Regions from separate parts of the Vibrio sp. 1249-1 genome, predicted to be linked through region 1. Evidence: predicted binding sites of a transcription regulator. Region 1 holds the regulator's gene; each other region holds the start of a gene.
The links. Region 1 encodes CRP, which controls carbon source genes, mostly activating them, when cyclic AMP is high. Its sites were predicted from a motif close to TGTGANNNNNNTCACA; they were not measured.

Region 1 (6,309 bases):
GCAACCAAATCGTATTGCGCCACCGCCCATTGGGCGTGATGGCGGTGTTTGGTCCTTACAACTTCCCAGGCCACCTACCAAATGGTCACATTGTGCCTGCGCTACTGGCTGGTAACACGGTAGTCTTCAAACCGTCTGAGCAAACGCCATGGACGGGTGAACTGGCAATGAAGCTATGGGAAGAAGCCGGTCTGCCGAAAGGCGTGATTAACCTTGTTCAAGGCGCGAAAGAAACTGGTATCGCCCTAGCTGACGCAAAAGGCATTGATGGCGTACTGTTTACGGGTAGCGCGAATACGGGACATGTATTACACCGTCAATTTGCGGGTCAACCGGGCAAGATGCTCGCACTAGAAATGGGTGGTAATAACCCGATGGTGATCTCTGATAAATATGGTGATTTGGATGCCACGGTTTACACCATCATCCAGTCAGCGTTTATCAGTGCTGGGCAGCGTTGTACGTGTGCTCGTCGTTTGTATGTGCCATTGGGTGAAAAAGGCGATGCGCTTATCACCAAGCTCGTTGAAGCGACACGCAATATTCGCGTAGACCAACCATTTGCAGAACCTGCGCCATTTATGGGACCGCAAATTTCGGTCGCGGCAGCCAAGTTTATTCTTGATGCCCAAGCCAATCTACAGTCTCTTGGCGGTGAAAGCTTGATTGAAGCGAAAGCAGGAGAGGCGGCGTTTGTTTCTCCTGGCATCATTGATGTAACGAACATTGCTGAGTTACCAGATGAAGAGTACTTCGGCCCACTTCTGCAAGTGGTGCGCTACGAAGGATTAGACAAAGCCGTGGCGCTAGCAAACGATACGCGCTTTGGCTTATCTGCTGGTTTGGTTTCAACCGACGACCAAGAATGGGAATACTTCGTTGACCACATTCGTGCAGGTATCGTGAACCGTAACCGCCAGCTCACTGGTGCAAGCGGTGATGCGCCATTTGGTGGTCCGGGGGCGTCGGGTAACTTGCGCCCAAGCGCTTACTACGCAGCAGATTACTGTGCGTACCCAATGGCATCAATGGAAGGTCAAGAAACTGTCTTGCCTGCAACATTGAGTCCAGGTGTAGCGCTATAAGTTTTAATTATAGAGTCGCAACTATGCATTGCGGCTCACCTTGCCGGCGCATCATTTAGGTATGGGTTGTAGTGATCGTTGGCAGAACACGAAAAGTGAGCAAAGACTCGGAAAAGCGTGTTGACTGACTGGCATTTACCGTCACAGGTTGATGGTTGCTCGTTCATTATTCTGGACAACTTTTGTTGTGAACGAGCAGCCAACTTCCGCTTACCTTTAAACTCTACATCTCGTAACAAGGAGTCGTTATGACGCCCGATGTGTTATTTGAATCGCTATGGCAAGATTACATTCAACGTCTTTGCCCTTCGGCGGCTAAAGTGCATCAGCTGCTTCAAGAAGATGAGCCTCTGATTAATGATCATATAGCTTTACGTACCTTCAATATCGCGCCTCTTGATATTGAAACTCTAGCTAAGCCATTTGTAGCTATTGGTTACAAGGCGTGTGGTGATTACGTTTTCGAAAGCAAAAAGCTGGTTGCTAAGCACTATGAGCACCCAGATCCGAAGCAACCTAAAGTATTTATTAGTGAGCTAAAAGTTGAAGAGTGCTCGCCTGAGCTACAAGAGATTGTGAAAAATTTGGTGGCACAAGTCGATGCTGACAAGCTGAACGATAGCGCATTCTTACATGGTGGACGCTTGTGGGATTTAAGCTTTGCTGATTACCAAACGTTGGCTAAAGAAAGTGAGTACGCATCTTGGCTTGCGGCGCATGGTTACGGAGCAAACCACTTCACGGTGAGCGTTAACCAACTCAATGAATATGAAGAAGTGAAGCAGGTAAACGATCATCTGCGTACCGCTGGGTTTACCATTAATGAAAATGGTGGTGAAGTGAAGGGCACTCCTGAGGTGTTGCTAGAGCAGTCATCGACCATGGCAGATAAAGTAGCGGTTCGTTTTAGCGAAGGCACTGAAATTATCCCTGGCGGGTTTTATGAATTTGCTAAGCGCTATCCGATGGAAAATGGTGATTTGTACCCAGGTTTCGTGGCCGCTTCAGCTGACAAAATCTTTGAAAGTACGAATGGCTAAGTTTTAGGGTTAACCTGTTAAGCTTACTCATTAGTGTTCGCTGCACCCTATCTCATTTGGTCATGAGTAAATAAAAAGCCACCAATGTTGCCATTGGTGGCTTTTATAATTTTGTTCGTGTCACTCTAGTTCGAGATTAACGAGTACCGTAAACCACGATGGTTTTACCGTGAGCAGAGATTAGGTTCTGCTCTTCTAGCATCTTCAAGATACGACCCACTGTCTCACGAGAACAGCCAACAATTTGACCGATTTCTTGACGAGTGATCTTGATTTGCATGCCGTCTGGGTGAGTCATTGCGTCTGGTTGTTTTGCAAGGTTCAGAAGCGTCTGAGCGATACGACCAGTTACGTCTAGGAACGCCAGGTCACCTACTTTTTGGCTAGTTACTTGAAGACGACGAGCCATCTGCGCAGAAAGGCGCATTAGGATGTCTGGGTTTACTTGGATAAGCTGACGGAACTTCTTGAAAGAAATTTCAGCAACTTCACAAGGAGATTTAGCACGAACCCAAGCTGTACGCTCTTGGTCTTCCTCGAATAGACCAAGTTCACCAATAAAGTCTCCTTGGTTTAGGTAAGAAAGGATCATCTCCTTACCTTCTTCGTCTTTGATAAGAACCGCAACAGAACCTTTAACGATGTAGTACAAAGTTTCTGCCTTTTCGCCCGCGTGAATTAGCGTGCTCTTTGAAGGGTACTTATGAATATGACAGTGTGAAAGAAACCACTCTAATGTTGGGTCGGTTTGAGGTTTACCTAGAACCATAATATCTCACTTCCTCTGCAGGGTACGCTTGCGCTATCCATATTTTAGCTAAGCCTGAATTAGGCCTACTAGAATAAGAGCACTTTTTATATGCTGCAAGCTCTCTTGTGTTTCGGTAAGAAATAGTATCCTTTTTCGAAAACGATTTCTTGATTTTAATCGTGCCATGATTGAGATTTTGTAAGCAAAACTGTGCACATGATCACGGTATGAAAAGTAAACATCTTCGCAGGCAGGTTTTTAGCCAATTTTCCCTGTTTCGATGAGCTGTTGTAGGATAGGCCGAACTATGAGCTCCATTGCAAAGCTCATCTTACCGCCGGGTACGACAATCGTGTTGTGGCGTGACATGAATGAGCCATCAATCATGGCCAGCAGATATGGGAAGTCGACATTCTTGATACCGCGTAGGCGAATCACCACAAAACTCTCATCCAAACTAGGGATGCCTTTTGCATTAAGTGGGTTGGAAGTATCAACGGTCGGTACGCGCTGGAAGTTGATGTGAGTACGAGAAAACTGCGGAGTGATATAGTTGAGGTAATCGTCCATGGATCGCACGATTGAGTCCATTACCGCTTCACGCGAATGGCCGCGATCGCGAGTGTCACGTACGAATTTTTGGATCCACTCTAAGTTCACAATCGGCACCATGCCAATTAAGAAATCCACATGTTGAGCAACATTAACATCGCCATCGACCACGCCACCATGTAACCCTTCATAAAACAGCACGTCGCTGTTTTCGGGTAAGTCTTGCCACGGTGTAAACGTGCCTGGCATTTGATTGTAGGGAACCGCTTCGTCAAACGTGTGCAGATAACGGCGCACGCTGCCAGTGCCGTCATGCCCGAACTTACGGAAAAACTCTTCTAATCCCGGGAAGTCATTAGCTTGTGGGCCAAAGTAGCTAATGTGTCGACCTTGCTCGCGGGCTTTGCGAATTTCGATGTCCATTTCTGGGCGAGTAAAGCGATGGAAGCTATCGCCTTCAACCCATGCGGGTTTAACGTTCATCATATTGAACATTTTACGGAAGGCTTCAGATGTAGTGGTCGTGCCGGCACCGGACGAACCAGTAACCGCAATAATTGGGTGTTTAGCTGACATGACAAACCTTGTCGAAAATTACTTACCTGTAATGTGCAGTAGAGTTACTACTGCACGGTCGATATCCCACTATAGCACGTAACAATACCTTGTCATCGAGTGGGATACGGTAAAATGTGAAGGGTCTAAAATTTTGTTTTATGCTGAATATCGACGGTTTCGTGTAGCTCAGAGAACACGATAACCGCTTCACCTTTTTCCAATTGAGCTTTAACTTGATCAATTTTGTCTTGCAAAGAAACCTCGACGGTTCCGTAATCCGTTCCTTCGCGTAAGACGAATTCACGAATTAAGTTTTCCAATGTTTCCGGCGCAATGTCTTGCCATGGAATGATCATAAATACCTCTAACTTTTATGATGAGCGGCTAGTTTACTGCGTTCGTTGCTTGGATACAGCAGAAAGGTAATCTGCGGCGATACTTTCGTAATACGCGGGCAGCGCTTCCTCCAACCAAAACTTAGGTTTTAACGCCGTTCCTGTCAGGAAACCAACATGGCCACCGTGTTCAAAGAGACGGTAATCAATGTTATCTGGCAGAACAAATTTCGGGATCACATCGTCGGTCATGAATGGATCGTCTTTGGCGTGAATGATCAGTGTCGGTAGCGTGATCTGTTGTAATTTACTTAAGCCAGAACATTGATCGTAATAATCTTGTGCGTCTTTAAAACCGTGCAGTGGTGCCGTGATCAAATCATCGAATTCATACAGCCGTGTGACACGTTTTATTGAGTTGTAGGACAGCGCAAGCTCACCATGCAGTAGATGATGCTTTTGTAACGCGTTACGTTTCAGTGAAGAAAGCAGGTAACGGCGATACACTTTTGAAAAGCCTTGTTCTATACGGTTCGCACACGCCGCTAGGTCTAAAGGCGCTGAGATAATAGTCGCTGCATTCAAAATAGGGTGGTCTTTATATTGGGCTAAATAATTCGCCAACATGTTACCGCCAAGAGAAATACCAACTGCAACTTTGGGATTATCAGGAAAACGTTGTTCAAGGTGCTCTAGGAAGTAACGAGCATCCGTCACTTCTCCCGAGTGATAAGCTCGTGCTTTTTTGTTTGGTTTACCGCTGCAGCCACGAAAATGCATCATCACCGACAGCCATCCAGATTGAGCAAATGCATTCATTAGCCCATTGGCATAAGGGCTATAGAAGCACCCCTCTAACCCATGAAATAAAACAAAAATCGGCTTTTTTTGTGCAGGCTCTTGGGTTGGGTCCTCGCTCCACGCGAGATCGAGAAAGTCGCCATCGGATGTATCGAGGGTTTGCCAAATCGGCGTAAACAACGCTTTTTTGCGAATAAAACGCGGCAAAAGCGTTTGGAGATGCGGGTTTTTGATCCCGGCGGCTGCGAAAAATTGTGTCATACCTAACTGCTCTTATGCGGTCCTTCGGTGTCCGTTGAAGAACTTATTAATATAATCCTTTATAAAGATTATAGGTATTCTACAGATTTATGGGCGTTTTGGTGGTTGAATGTTTGGCACCGGCATAGCAAAGGCTTGCTGCAAATGCTCCCCACCGAGTTGACGACAGTATCTCAACGTCAGTGGGTCACCATCATTTTTGAGTAGTGCAAGTGAGTTAATGCAGTCCACCAAATCCGCTTGTTGCTGCTTTTCTAGTTGCAGCTCAAACTGCAAGGTCTCACGATACAAAGCGTCATTGACTTGAGACTTAAGGTGGCGACGAAGGTCGCGAAAGGAGTGAAGTAAAGTTTCGCTCCTACCTAGACAGTCTTGCACCAAGGGCCAGTCTTTTTCTTGGAAAATGAGTTGCTGCTCATCGAGCCATCTGAGCAGCAGGAGTAGGTTCACGTTACCGTGGTAGTTGTTCTGTAATGATAAACACGCCTCTTTCACTTCTCGCACACCATAAAATTGCAGACTAAACTGCCAAAGGTGTTCTAGGGTGAGTGTGTATTCAGCGTGTTGATTACTCATTGATTAAACTCTAGCTCCATCTGCTCCAACGTTTCTTGAGCAGACATCCATTCCATTTCAATTTCTTCGAGCTCAGCTTTACTGGAAGCTTGAAGTGCCAGCACTTGGTTAAGTTTAGCTTTATTTTCGGCCGCATACAGTGAGTTGTCCGCCAATTGTTCTTCAGCTTCGGCCAGTGCAGCACCTAACTTATCCATTTTATTTTCTAGTTGTGTCAGCGTTTTGCGAATTGGCGCTGTCTGTTTTCGAAACTCTGCATCGCGACGTTTTTGCTCTTTCTTCGCAGCTGCGCTGTTGGCCGTATCTTTGCTTGGCTGCGCAGCCTGCGCTTCTTTGCGTTCCGCTCTTTG
Region 2 (6,309 bases), on a different contig from region 1:
TGAGATTGAATATGAGCTTTCTCACGGCTCCTTACTGATTATGGCTGGCGAGCTACAGCATCACTGGAAGCACTGCGTACCAAAAACCGCGAAAACCAAAGGTGAACGTATCAACCTGACTTTTAGGCAAATTTTTAACTATTGACTCAGCTTTTACATTCTCAATTAATATTGATGGTAGGTTTAGGTTCAGGACTTCATAGGGAATGGATTTATGCGTATTAAACCTCTTAGCTTAGCGGTCTTACTCTCTTGCTCACTTACCTTTGCAGCTCAGGCATCACAGGAAGAGGTACCGCTTCTCGATAATACTCAATCAGCGCAGTTGATTCGTAGTACCTACGAACAGGAACTGTTCACTTTCCCGGCGTTTAAAGAGGGCCATTTTGGCTTACGCATGTACCGCCAAACATTAGATGAGAAATATCACGCTGCCATTTGGACCGACATGGCACAAGTAGCCAGCCGGTTAAACCAATTTGCTAATGAAGTTGTTGAACCAGAAGACATCATTCTCTATTCATCTCAAAGGCTGACCACGTATCAAGAGAAAGAAACCGAACGAGGGCAGCGACGCTATACCGTGACTAAACACCATCCTGAGTACCTTTATCTTGGTGTGGATTTGCTTGGCGCAATGGCAAGAGCAAACGAATACGGCCTAAAGCATAAACAAGACAAAACGCTGAGAAAAATTATTAGGCGCTACGATTTCTCGCGTTACGTTACGGACAAAGAGATGATAGAAGCATGGGCAGCTCAGCTTGCAAACCAAGTCTACTGGCTTCGTCAGTTAGGAGAGCAAGATGTGGTCGAGGAATTCACTCAAACCTTCCGTGACACCTACCCCGACGATAAAGATAAGATGCTTTCAGCTCAGCAGTATTGGAACAAACTCTATGGGATGACGCACATCATCTTTGCCGATTCACAGTATTATCAGGAGCGAGTAAGCGAGAAGAAACACCAATGGATTTATGATTACTTTCGCAACAATATCGACACTATCCTACTGCGCGCCAAAGAAGACGTGATTGCGGAAGTCGGCATTTCGTTTTTGTTAGCAGGCTTGGACCATGATCCGGTCGTAAAGAAAACCCGCCAAGCCATTCGTCACGCAATCAACGCAGAAAAAGGGATGATTCCGTCGGTCGACGGTAACTTTGATCTCAAGTACGGCGAACACCGTAACGTGCTAGCCATCATGCTGCTCGATTGGAAAGGGGTACATAAAGCGCCAACTTATCAAGAGCACCCAGAGGCTTTTAAATCGATACCTTACGGCTTAATGCCCAAGCCTTAGAAATAACAAAACCCGCCATTTAGGCGGGTTTTTAGTGTGTATCTTCAATCTAAATTAGAGAGAGATAAAAATGCCCGCTAAGCACGCACTCATCAGGTTAGCGAGTGTACCAGCAGCAACCGCTTTTAGGCCTAGACTTGCAACATCTTTGCGGCGCTCAGGTGCCATCACGCCGATAGAACCCAACTGAATCGCAATTGAGCCAATGTTCGCAAAACCACACAACGCAAAAGTGATAATAATTTGAGTATGCTCAGACAGTGTCGCTTTGTGCTGCACAAAATCGATAAACGCAACAAACTCATTCATCACCACTTTCTGACCAATGTATGAACCCGCAGCTAGGATTTCGTGGCTTGGCACACCAATCAACCATGCGAGAGGTGCAAACAAATAACCAAAAATCGCTTGTAGCGTTACGCCAGAGAAACCAAGTATCTCACCCAAGTTTTCTAGCCCCGTGTTCACCATCGCGATAACACTCACGAAAGCGATAAGCATGGTACCAACAGCAACAGCAACTTTCATACCGCCCATAGCACCGCTTGCTAGCGCATCAATTACGTTGCTTTCTTCTGATTTATCTAGCTCAATATTGTTGTAATCGCTTGGCGTTTGACGCTCAGGAACGATAATTTTTGCCATCATCAAACTACCTGGCGCTGCCATAAAGCTTGCCGCGATCAAGTATTTGAGGTCGACACCCAAACCAGCATAACCACCAAGCACACTGCCCGCCACTGAAGCCATACCACCAGCCATCACGGCAAACAGTTCAGAGCGAGTCATGTTAGAAAGAAATGGACGAATAAGAAGTGGTGACTCGCCTTGAGATAAGAAGATGTTCCCTGTTGCAACCAAAGACTCTGCTTTACTCGTACCCAAGAACTTCTGGATAGCGCCGCCAATAAATTGAATCACTTTTTGCATAATGCCCAAATAGTAAAGGGCGGAGATAAGAGCACTGAAGAAGATGATGATAGGAAGGACACGAATAGCGAAGATAAAGCCAGAAGAAGCGAGGTCACCAAAGAGGAATTTAATCCCTTCATCAGCAAAGCTGAGTAGCCCCGCGACCCCATTACTTAAACTCGCCAGCGCCGCTTGACCCAACGGGAAATAGAGCACCAAAGCAGCAAACCCCATTTGTAGCATCAAGGCGCGAGATACAGTTTTCCAATTAATGGAAGAACGACCCTCAGAAAGTAGGAAAGCACAACCTAGCAGTGCAACAATACCAAATAGACTAAATAGAACACTCATGAGCTGGACCTACTAAACGTTGAAAAAGAAAAAAGAGCCAAAGGAATTGGCAGAAGAAAGGGACAACGCAGCGAGTGATAACTCACTTTTAGATCCAGAATGTAGACAGAACGAATAGTTCGACATCTTATTTTTACCTTATACAAGCAATTGAACGTAGCTGGTCCGGTCCGTGGGGTCATTCACTGCTGGCGAGCATGTTGCTTGGCCTGCTCCATGTGACGGCTTGTATGGGTAAGGGTCCTGAACAACTAAACCCTAATTCCCGCTTAAACGGGACGCAAGTATAGCCAACAAAAAGAGATATTCATCACATTTATTTACGCAAACGTTCAAGCGTTCAAAATTTAGGCAAAAGTACTCTTTTGTCGTCATACTATTAATAAAAGTAAGGGCATAAGGATAGGCTTTGATGGTAAAAAACATAAAAGTGACCAATAAATATGCAATCAAACTCGAAAGAGCCAAAATTCGTCATTTTGCTCTCGCCAACAGGTGGATTTTGGTTATACAATTCGCGTTGCTTCTTTCGAGGCCTCTGAGTATTCAGAGCATCATGATGCCGAGATGGTGAAATTGGTAGACACGCTAGCATGAGGTGCTAGTGCCTTTGGTGTGAGGGTTCGAGTCCCTCTCTCGGCACCATTATCCTTCTTCCCTAATTTTGTTCGAGTGTAATGCAAAGTTCTAAGCAGGCAAGACAGTCTACAGATGCTAATCAACTTCTGAGTGAGCTTGCGGTTCACGCTTTATTACACCTGCACTTTAAAATTCACGCGTCCTCGCATGGCCTCTCCCTTAAAGAACGTAATGACTTACTTCAGAAATGGCTGAAACCAAAACTGAAGAGTAATCGCTATAAGCTGATTAAAAAGCCGTTAAAATCTTTGACTCAGCAGGCAAAAGGTGAGAACGGAAATCTGGAAGCATTACTCGAGCGCTGCGTCGGTGCAGACAAACCCAGCAACCCTCAACCCGATCTAGATAGCTACTTGCTGCTGATCAACGAGATTGAGAAGAAACTGGGGACTACCGTGTTATTATCTCGACCGGAAGACGTCGACTTATCTCACGACCAACACGGCTGTTTGCTGTGTGTGCTTTCTGAGAACTTAAATCAGCACTTCGATGATAATAACGCCCTAATCGCTCCTATTTCGATGCTGTTCCGCGGACCAATGAGTCAACGTTCACTTTTTCTTGGCAGCATTTACGCCAGTGGTACCTTCAATTATGAAGTGCAGTATCAAGACGACCAGTTCGTTCGCATCACATTAGAGTTGGCGTAAGTGTAACGCTAAGAAATAAACGAATCGAAAAAGGCCGCGAAACTCGCGGCCTTTTGCTTATCTAGATTTAAACTTGAGTTAATCGATCTCTTTAAATCGAGCAGTAAAGTGGCGCAGCACTGGTGGCTCGTACTCGAAAGTGAGCCCTTTTAACTCATGTGCACGATTTTTCAGTTCGATAATCGCATCCGCAATGTAATCCATATGATCGTTTGTGTAGACACGACGTGGAATGGTCAAACGCATCAACTCAAGCTCTGACACTTTTTGTTTACCCGTTTCCGGATCTCGACCAAGCAGCAACGATCCTATCTCTACTGCTCGAATACCCGCTTCCAAGTACAAAGCATTACACAATACCTGCGCAGGAAACTGATCCGCTGGAATATGTGGCAAAATCTTAGCGGCATCCACAAACACCGCATGACCACCCGTTGGGTATTGAATCGGAATACCGCCTTCACGTAAGCGCTCACCTAAGTATTGAACTTGGCTAATTCTATAGTGAAGAAAATCCTCATCCGCGGCTTCATACAAACCGCGAGCGAGCGCTTCCATATCACGCCCAGCCATGCCGCCGTATGTTACAAATCCTTCCATGGGTACGCAGCGCGTCTGCACCGCCTGGAACAACTCCTTATGATCACGAATACAACACATGCCACCAATGTTTACCATCGGGTCTTTCTTAGCTGACATGGTGAGCATATCACCGTACTGGTACATCTCACGGATGATTTCCAGAATCGATTTATTCTCGTAACCCGCTTCACGCTGCTTGATAAAGTAGGCGTTCTCACAGTAACGAGCCGAGTCAATCACCACTGGAATATCGTACTTGGTTGCAATCTCGTACACACTGCGCATGTTTTCCATCGACACAGGCTGACCACCGGAGCTATTACAAGTAATCGTGGTGATAATTGCACAAATGTTATGCGAACCGTGCGCTTCAATTGTTGCCACCAGCTTATCGATATCAAAATTGCCCTTCCAATCATAAGGCGTAGTGGTGTCGAATGCTTCTTCCGTTACCACGTTAATCGCTTTACCGCCATTGAGTTCAATGTGACCCGCTGTGGTATCAAAATGGTAGTTCGAGATAAATACTGGCGTTTCGCCACCACGCACCTGACGCATACGCTCAATCAAAGCTGGGAACAAAATTTGCTCGGCACCACGCCCTTGGTGTGCAGGCACGGTGAGCTTATAACCGAAGAAGTGCTCCACTGCATCACACAGGTTGTAGTAATTTCGACTCCCCGCATAGGATTCATCCCCCATCATGATGCCAGCCCACTGATTATCACTCATGGCACCAGTGCCAGAGTCAGTCAGCAAATCGATATAAACATCATCACTACGAAGAAGAAATGGATTATAGCCCGCTTCTTTTAACGCGACTTCACGGTCTGCCAAAGTCGTCATTTTGATTGGCTCAACCATTTTGATACGGAAAGGTTCTGGAATACGTTTCATTGTTAATTTCCTTATACGCATTGCCCTACGCAGTTTCACGTAAGACTAAAAAACAAATAGATAGAATGCTTTTCAATGCGATTGCATTGAGGAAATCAACGAGAAGAGATTTTACTAAGAAGAGACAAGCAGTAGTCTAGGTTATACCAGAACGACAGCACCAAACGGCTATCGAGAATATCCTTTATTCTCATCGTCTTCGTCCTCCTGATAAAAATAAAAAGTCAGAAACCCCATGTCTCTGACCTTTTCAATATAGTGCAGTTTTCAATCAATTTTCAGTGAGGTCACCCTCATTTTAAGAAGGTCTCGCCCTTTTCATTCTGCGTTTGATATTACTTTCTTTGACTAGGTAATCGAAAAGTGGCGCGAATAAGTTAGCAAATAGAATCGCTAACATGATGCCTTCTGGATAAGCCGGGTTCAGCACTCGGATAAAAATCGTCATCACGCCGATTAATAGTCCGTATGCCCATTTCCCGTTATTGGTAAAAGCTGCCGAGACAGGGTCTGTCGCCATGAAGAAGGTACCAAACGCAACCCCACCAATCACGAAGTGCCAGTAGAACGGCATGGAGAACATGGGGTTAGAGTCTGAACCGATCGCATTCAATAGTAATGAAGCTCCGATTAAACCGACCAACACGCCCGCAACAATTCTCCACGATGCAATCTTCATAAAGATGAGAACCAAGCCTGTTAGTGCGATCAACAACGTGGAGACTTCACCCATCGAGCCTGGTAAATTACCAACAAAAGCATCTCCCCATGAAATTGGCTCTCCTGTCATATTATTTATCAAAGCACTTTGCCCTCCTTCATACCATTGGCTGAGTGGAGTAGCGCCAGAGTAACCATCAGCCGCGACCCACACGGCACCACCGGACATGTTGGCAGGATAGGCAAAGTATAAGAACGCGCGCCCTGCTAAAGCTGGATTTAGGAAGTTTCGTCCAGTACCACCAAAAATCTCCT
Region 3 (6,309 bases), on a different contig from region 1:
TTGAGCATGCCTTGCACGGTTTGGAAACCTAAATCCCCCGCTTTCGCCGACAACGGATCGTGACGTTGAATGACTCGGTTTAACGCCGGTGCAGACAAAACTTCAATCGGCAGCAAAAATTCCATCTCCACCAAACGTTGCGACGGTGCTTTTTGATTCAGCAGCAAAGACTTACCATCCAACGGCGTTGCGAGTACGGTATCAATCAATTGCTGTAAAATGGGCAACCACTCTTCATCGAGCTGTTCGCTTTCCATCAAGCCAAGGATGATTTGTGTATTCTCTTCCGTCGTGGCTGGCTGAGTAAATTCAATTTCCTCAAACAGGCTGTGCAGGAACGTACCCGGACGCGCACCACGAGGGAAGGTAAAAATAGAGCGCTCTGGCTCCACCAAATCCGCTTCGTCTTGCTCTTCAGATGAGTCGATATCAAAACCCGTAATCTCAATCGTGGCATCATGCTCGGCGTGATGAGAGCCTTGCTTGACCAAGCCAGAATAACTGGTGATGCGCCAGTTTCTGTCGATAGGGTTTTGCAGTTCTTTCGCGCTAAGATCGTGTATTTCTTCTTGTGGCGCTACGTACTTCTCTTCGAGTTGCTGCGGCGGATCGGCCACAACGACACAATCAAGCTCGTCTTGTTGCTTTGTTAAACCTTGGTGCAAATCGTTAATGCCACCTTCTTGACCATTCTGAATCAAATAGCCAATCGCACTGCGGTGTACGCCAGTTGGCTGTTTGGTCGAACGGCCATTGCGCAAAGGTGAGGCACCGATAAAACACGCATATACAGCTCGCGTTAGTGCTACGTATATCAAGCGTAAGTCTTCCGCCAAACGCTCTTTATCCGCTTGCTTCATGGACGCATCATTGCCAGTGATATCCAGTACCGTGCGGTCATTGGCTGCATCGTAATATTTGGCTTCACTGGCTTCTCGATAGCTGAACACAAACGGCAGAAATACGAGGTCATACTCCAAGCCTTTTGATTTGTGAATAGTTACGATCTGCACTAAGTTACGTTCCGATTCTAAACGTTGGATTTGGTCATCACTGCCACCCAAACCATTTTCCGCATCACTGATAGACTGAGCGAGCCAACGCAGCAGACCGTGGTCGCTATCCAGTTCATTACTGGCTTGTTGAAGCAGTTCACCGATGTGCATTAAATCGGTAAGTACTCGCTCACCATTCTCACCCTGTGAACTCGCGCCTTCTTCTAGTAATCGCTCGGCAATATGGCGTTTGCTGATCACCGCGCGCAACATCGGCAGCACACCACGTTGAACCCAAAGCTTGCGATATTCTTTGAATTCGTTTACGGCGTTTTCCCACACAATTTCATCGTTATTAAGCGCATCCAAACTTGCTGCGTCGAGGGCAAACAGCTCAGAGGCAAGACTTGCACGCAGTGCACGGTCATTTTCTGGAGTCAGCACCGCTTGCAGCAAACGCTGTAAATCCTGCGCCACCGAACTGGTAAACACACTGTCTCGGTTAGACAGGTACACGCTGGCAATACCTTGGTCTGCTAGCGCTTGTTTGATCATTCGACCTTCACTACCTGTTCGAACCAACACCGCGATATCGCCCGCTTGAACCGCTTTCTGTTTTTCGCCATTCACCAGACACGCTTGCCCCTGTTGAGCCTGCGTCAAAATAGTTTGGATTTGGCTTGCGGTCGCCTCTGCCATTCGAGTCAAATACTCGCCTTTTGGTAGCGGTTTATCGTCCGCTTCTTGCAACCAATAAGTCAGCGCTGGTTGCTTTTGGCCACCCATAGTCCAAATGCGTTTTTCGGCATTGGGACTGTACTTAACGGGTAAGAACGGAATATCCGAATCATAGATAAATGGACTGTCTGGTAAAGCAAATACTTGGTTTACCGCCTGCACCATATCTGCGCTAGAACGCCAGTTGGTTCCTAACGTGTAGTGGGCACTTACTTGGTTACGCGCTTTGATATAAGTGAAAATGTCTGCGCCACGAAAGCCATAAATCGCCTGCTTGGGGTCCCCGATCATAAACAAACCACATTCCGGGTTGTTCAGATAAATACGGCTGAAAATACTGTATTGAAGCGGGTCGGTATCTTGGAACTCGTCAATCATTGCGACAGGATACAAAGTACGAATACGCGCCGCTAAAAGCTCGCTTTCGTCCGTATCGATAGAAGCAGAAAGTTGTGTCAGCAAATCATCGAAAGAGAGCCACTGTTTTTGATTTTTCGCTTTGGCCAGCATCACACGACAATGCTCAATAGCATGAGCAAGCAGTGGCGCTTTTAAGCTGATTGGGTTAGCAAGAAATGTTTCAATGGCTTCAAATACCGCATGCTGCGGCGCACTGCCTTTCGGTGTTTTTTCCAACAAGACGTTTTGCGCGAATTTCTCCAACTTGTCTGGATAATCGTAACCTGTAGTTTCCGTTGCCGCCCAAGCGTTCACCGCCTCCAACCACGTCGGCAGAGACTTTTTGGTGTAGCTACGTTTGTTAATATCTGAATCTGAAATCAGCGTTAAGAAGTCATCTTGGCTTTCTCGCCACTGTGCTTTTAATCCATCAATTTTTTTCAGATTTTCAGTATGAAGATCAGCCAAACTGCCTTTCATTGCAGGAACAGAAAGGCTTAACGGCGCACCGGTTAAGTAATTGCTGATGTCAGACAACAACGCAGATGGAGAGCCCCATAGCTGGCGGATTTCTCCCGCCAAAGTAAATGGCAATGGGTAGAAATTGCGGCGCCAGTAATCGGCTACAACTTGCGCTTTTAGGTGGCTTTCATCGGTCACAAACTCGTTATTAAATCGGCTGCCAGATTCAAACGCATTTTGCGTTAGCATACGTTGGCAAAAACCGTGAATGGTGTAGACCGCCGCCTCGTCCATCTGACGCTCTGCCTGCAATAAAATTTCTGCGGCTTGCTTGTGATCGTCAAACTCATTAAGCAAAGGTTGGATCACCGGATCGGAACTCTGTCCACGCGCAAACGCGATTCGCGCATCATGGATTCTTGCCCTGATACGATCGCGTAATTCCGCAGTTGCCGCTTCGGTAAAGGTTACGACCAGAATTTGGTCGACCGTAAGCGGTACGCGATGTCGAGTTTCCGCGCTGCCGTGACCAAGCAAAAGGCGCAGATATAAACCTGCAATAGTGAAGGTTTTACCTGTACCTGCTGATGCCTCGATTAACCTCGCACCATGCAGAGGAAACGTCATCGGTTCTAGTGGCGTTGGTTGAGGTTGCTCTGTGCGGTCTAACGTATGTAGAGGACACTCTGCACCTGACATTTGATCCATAACGCTGAATCTCTCCGGATTATTTACTAGGACGTATCACCTAATAAATGTGATCTATAGTTAAAAATTCTATTAATATGTTTAACAAGTTGGATAATTTAGAGCTTTGTGAGATCTTTCTCACGGTTATCCATAAGACGTACCGTTAGTATGCGCCCCACGAGATAAGCCAAACCTTTTTGGCGGCACAACTCAAATGAATTAAACAAAAGTATCATGGTCCCTCTGACCTTGTGGCCGTACAGCGAACGCCCTACAAAAAATAATGATTTTCTGGCGGCCACCCTACTCTTCCTTCTCTTTATCCAGCTGTCTTTATTACGCTTTTACATCATCAGCGTCTTGAACCGCTAAGCGCGCACCTTGCAGTACTAATGCTGTCAGCAAACGAACTTCTGAGGCCAACTCATCATTCCAAGCAGGCCAAATTCGAGAGATGTACGCATTATTGCCTTCGCCCGGGCTCATGAAGCCATCATTGAATGCGTCAGCCATTTTCTTCAAAGATTTCTCTTCGTCATCTACCCACTGACCGCGACTAAAGCCCGCTTCAACACAAGCCAACGCCGTTTTCGGGAAATAAGGCAAAGGCTTAGTCATGCCTTCGAAGAATAAGCGAACTAATTCAGTCAGTAGCTGTTTGGCATACTGAGCATCGGCAATTTCTGGGTAGATCAAATGCAGCGCGCCTTCTTTACGATCGTAACCAATGATGTGGGTTTTCTTAGCATGACCCGACGCCGACATGGCAAGGTGATCGATCCACGCAGCAAGGTAATCCTGCGAGCGAATCTTACCGCTTCGATAGCGAATCAAACCGGATTGGTAGCATTGAGTTAGCCAACCTGTTAGGCGAACGTTTTTCTCTTCGCCTTCATTTCGCTCAAACAAGGAATCAAACGTCAGGTCAATTTCCAAATCGTCTTGAGGCGCACCAGATAAAAACGCCAGTTTATCCACCAGCTCTTCCGCCTGAACTCGGTTAGTTTCAAATTCGATATCACCAAACGCCCCCACCGGCAGTTTGCCTTGCGCGCGCTGTTGACTCATAAAGTGTTTAAGCACCTCTGTTTTTTTCTCTGGCTGCATCAATGTCGTTTCAAGCAAGGTTTCTAACAGCTCATCACGCATTTGATAGCTTTCCAAACCACCTAAAACAAAGGGTTCGTCGTCTTCCATCACCGGTAGCGGCGGTTCAAAGATTACTTTTAAACGACGATTGAAAAAATACTGCACAGGTAAGCGCCAGAAACGTTGCAACTCGACTAAGTCGAGCTCAAGTGGGAACGTCGCTCCTAACAGATAGTCGTCTAATGCCCGATTAAAATCACGACGGACATAGCCTTGCGATTGACTGCTTTGAGTCAATGCCGCTGGAATCCACTCTTTCGCGTAGCTAGCATGCATGCCTTGGAACGCACTTGGGCTAAACGGCACCATGGCGTGGGTATTCACCAACGCATTTAATAAGTTGTCGCCAGACTCATCAACGGGCAACGCTTCATCACCACTTAAACAATAGTTTTGGTGACAGTATTCCATCAGCTCAGAAACCAGAACCGAAGGCACTCGCTCGGTGTTGTCTTGGATTGAACGGCCAACATAACTGATGTAGAGCGTTTGCTGTGCAGACAACATCGCTTCGAGGAATAGGTAACGGTCATCATCTCGGCGCGAACGGTCGCCCGGTTTGGTTCTTCCTGTCATCAAGTCAAAGCCTTCTGGCGGCATGGAGCGCGGATACACGCCGTCATTCATCCCCAACAGACAAACAGTTCTAAACGGAATAGAGCGCATCGGCATCAGGGTACAAAAGTTCACTTGACCAGCAAGGAAGCGCTGGCTGACTCGTGTGCCAGATAATTTGTTTTGAAGGTATTGGCTGATGATCGACGGCGATAACGCATCATCAAATGCGGCATCAGCTAATTGCTCTTTGAGTTGACTGAGCGTATCGCGAATGGATTTGAGCGCCATTTCGCCTTCTAACTCAACCGAGAAGAAGTCATCCAGCAGTGAAACCAAAGTCTCTCGCCAACCATCGATAGTTTGAACATGAGAAAGTTTGCTTCGATAAGTGCTAATTTGTTGGATAAAGTGTGCCAACTTGCCCGCCAGCTCTGCGCCCATGCCTTGCACTTCGTTGTACGGAGACAAACTGCCTTGCTCGGTTTCAAACAAGCCTGCGGATTCTGGCATCGCGTAGCCAAGCAACATGCGTTGAATACCAAATTGCCATGTGTTTTGACGAGTTTCCGGCAGTTCAAATTCGCGTCCGGTATTGGCGTCCAACCCCCAGCGAATTCCCGATTCCTCAACCCATTGTTTAGCTTGTAAGAAATCACCTTCGCTGAGTTCAAAACGCTTTAATATCGCCGGAGTTTCCAGAAGTTCGAGTAGTTCTGATGCCAAACAGCGCGTATTGGGTAAGTTCACCAACTGCATAAATGCGGCCAGAATTGGGCTCTCTTGATCGGCGGTTCGGTCAGAAATCGAATATGGAATAAAACGCTCACCCGGCGCGTTACCAAAGACCGCCTGAATCGCAGGGCTGTAAGCGTTGATGTCCGCGACCATCACGATAATATCGCGCGGTTTTAACGTTGGGTCAGCATCGAACATCGCCAACAGTTGATCATGCAGCACTTCCACTTCACGCATCGGGCTGTGACAAGCGTGTAGGCTCAGTGATTTATCACCCAAGCTAACCACTTGTTTGTGATGACTGTTTTCAATCTGTTGGTCATCTTGATGTTCTTCAAGATTGAGAATATCCGCTTGCAATTGATGGAGCAGACTGTCGCGCTCAACATCAACAAAGGCTTCAATTTCATGAGATTCCAGCTGAGACAACAGATACATATTGTCGCGCCCGAGTTTACCCATGGATGCCAACAGACTGTTTCCGACCACATCGGTGTGCAGCTCATCGATCACATTATCTTCCAGTGATCCTTTCAGTTGCTCAGTTTCACCTTGCACTTCCGAGTGATCGTCCTGCCACACA

Region 2: the regulator CRP is predicted to act here: its motif matches at 2,638-2,653, upstream of R7Z50_RS00275 (NupC/NupG family nucleoside CNT transporter).
Region 3: the regulator CRP is predicted to act here: its motif matches at 3,412-3,427, upstream of recB (exodeoxyribonuclease V subunit beta).

What each region holds. Positions count from the first base shown of each region.
Region 1 is NZ_JAWOWJ010000023.1:13,730-20,038, reverse strand. It holds gene astD (succinylglutamate-semialdehyde dehydrogenase) at 1-1,085, shown strand, start outside; gene R7Z50_RS22780 (DUF1338 domain-containing protein) at 1,334-2,125, shown strand; gene crp (cAMP-activated global transcriptional regulator CRP) at 2,262-2,894, opposite strand; gene R7Z50_RS22770 (phosphoribulokinase) at 3,135-4,004, opposite strand; gene R7Z50_RS22765 (YheU family protein) at 4,130-4,342, opposite strand; gene R7Z50_RS22760 (hydrolase) at 4,376-5,383, opposite strand; gene R7Z50_RS22755 (TIGR02444 family protein) at 5,471-5,959, opposite strand; gene R7Z50_RS22750 (ABC transporter ATP-binding protein) at 5,956-6,309, opposite strand, start outside.
Region 2 is NZ_JAWOWJ010000001.1:57,365-63,673, reverse strand. It holds gene R7Z50_RS00285 (alpha-ketoglutarate-dependent dioxygenase AlkB family protein) at 1-145, shown strand, start outside; gene R7Z50_RS00280 (DUF3541 domain-containing protein) at 215-1,303, shown strand; gene R7Z50_RS00275 (NupC/NupG family nucleoside CNT transporter) at 1,358-2,566, opposite strand; tRNA gene R7Z50_RS00270 (tRNA-Leu) at 3,128-3,211, shown strand; gene R7Z50_RS00265 (DUF2913 family protein) at 3,244-3,855, shown strand; gene R7Z50_RS00260 (tryptophanase) at 3,934-5,334, opposite strand; gene R7Z50_RS00255 (NADH:ubiquinone reductase (Na(+)-transporting) subunit B) at 5,633-6,309, opposite strand, start outside.
Region 3 is NZ_JAWOWJ010000005.1:257,731-264,039, reverse strand. It holds gene recB (exodeoxyribonuclease V subunit beta) at 1-3,293, opposite strand, end outside; gene recC (exodeoxyribonuclease V subunit gamma) at 3,621-6,309, opposite strand, start outside.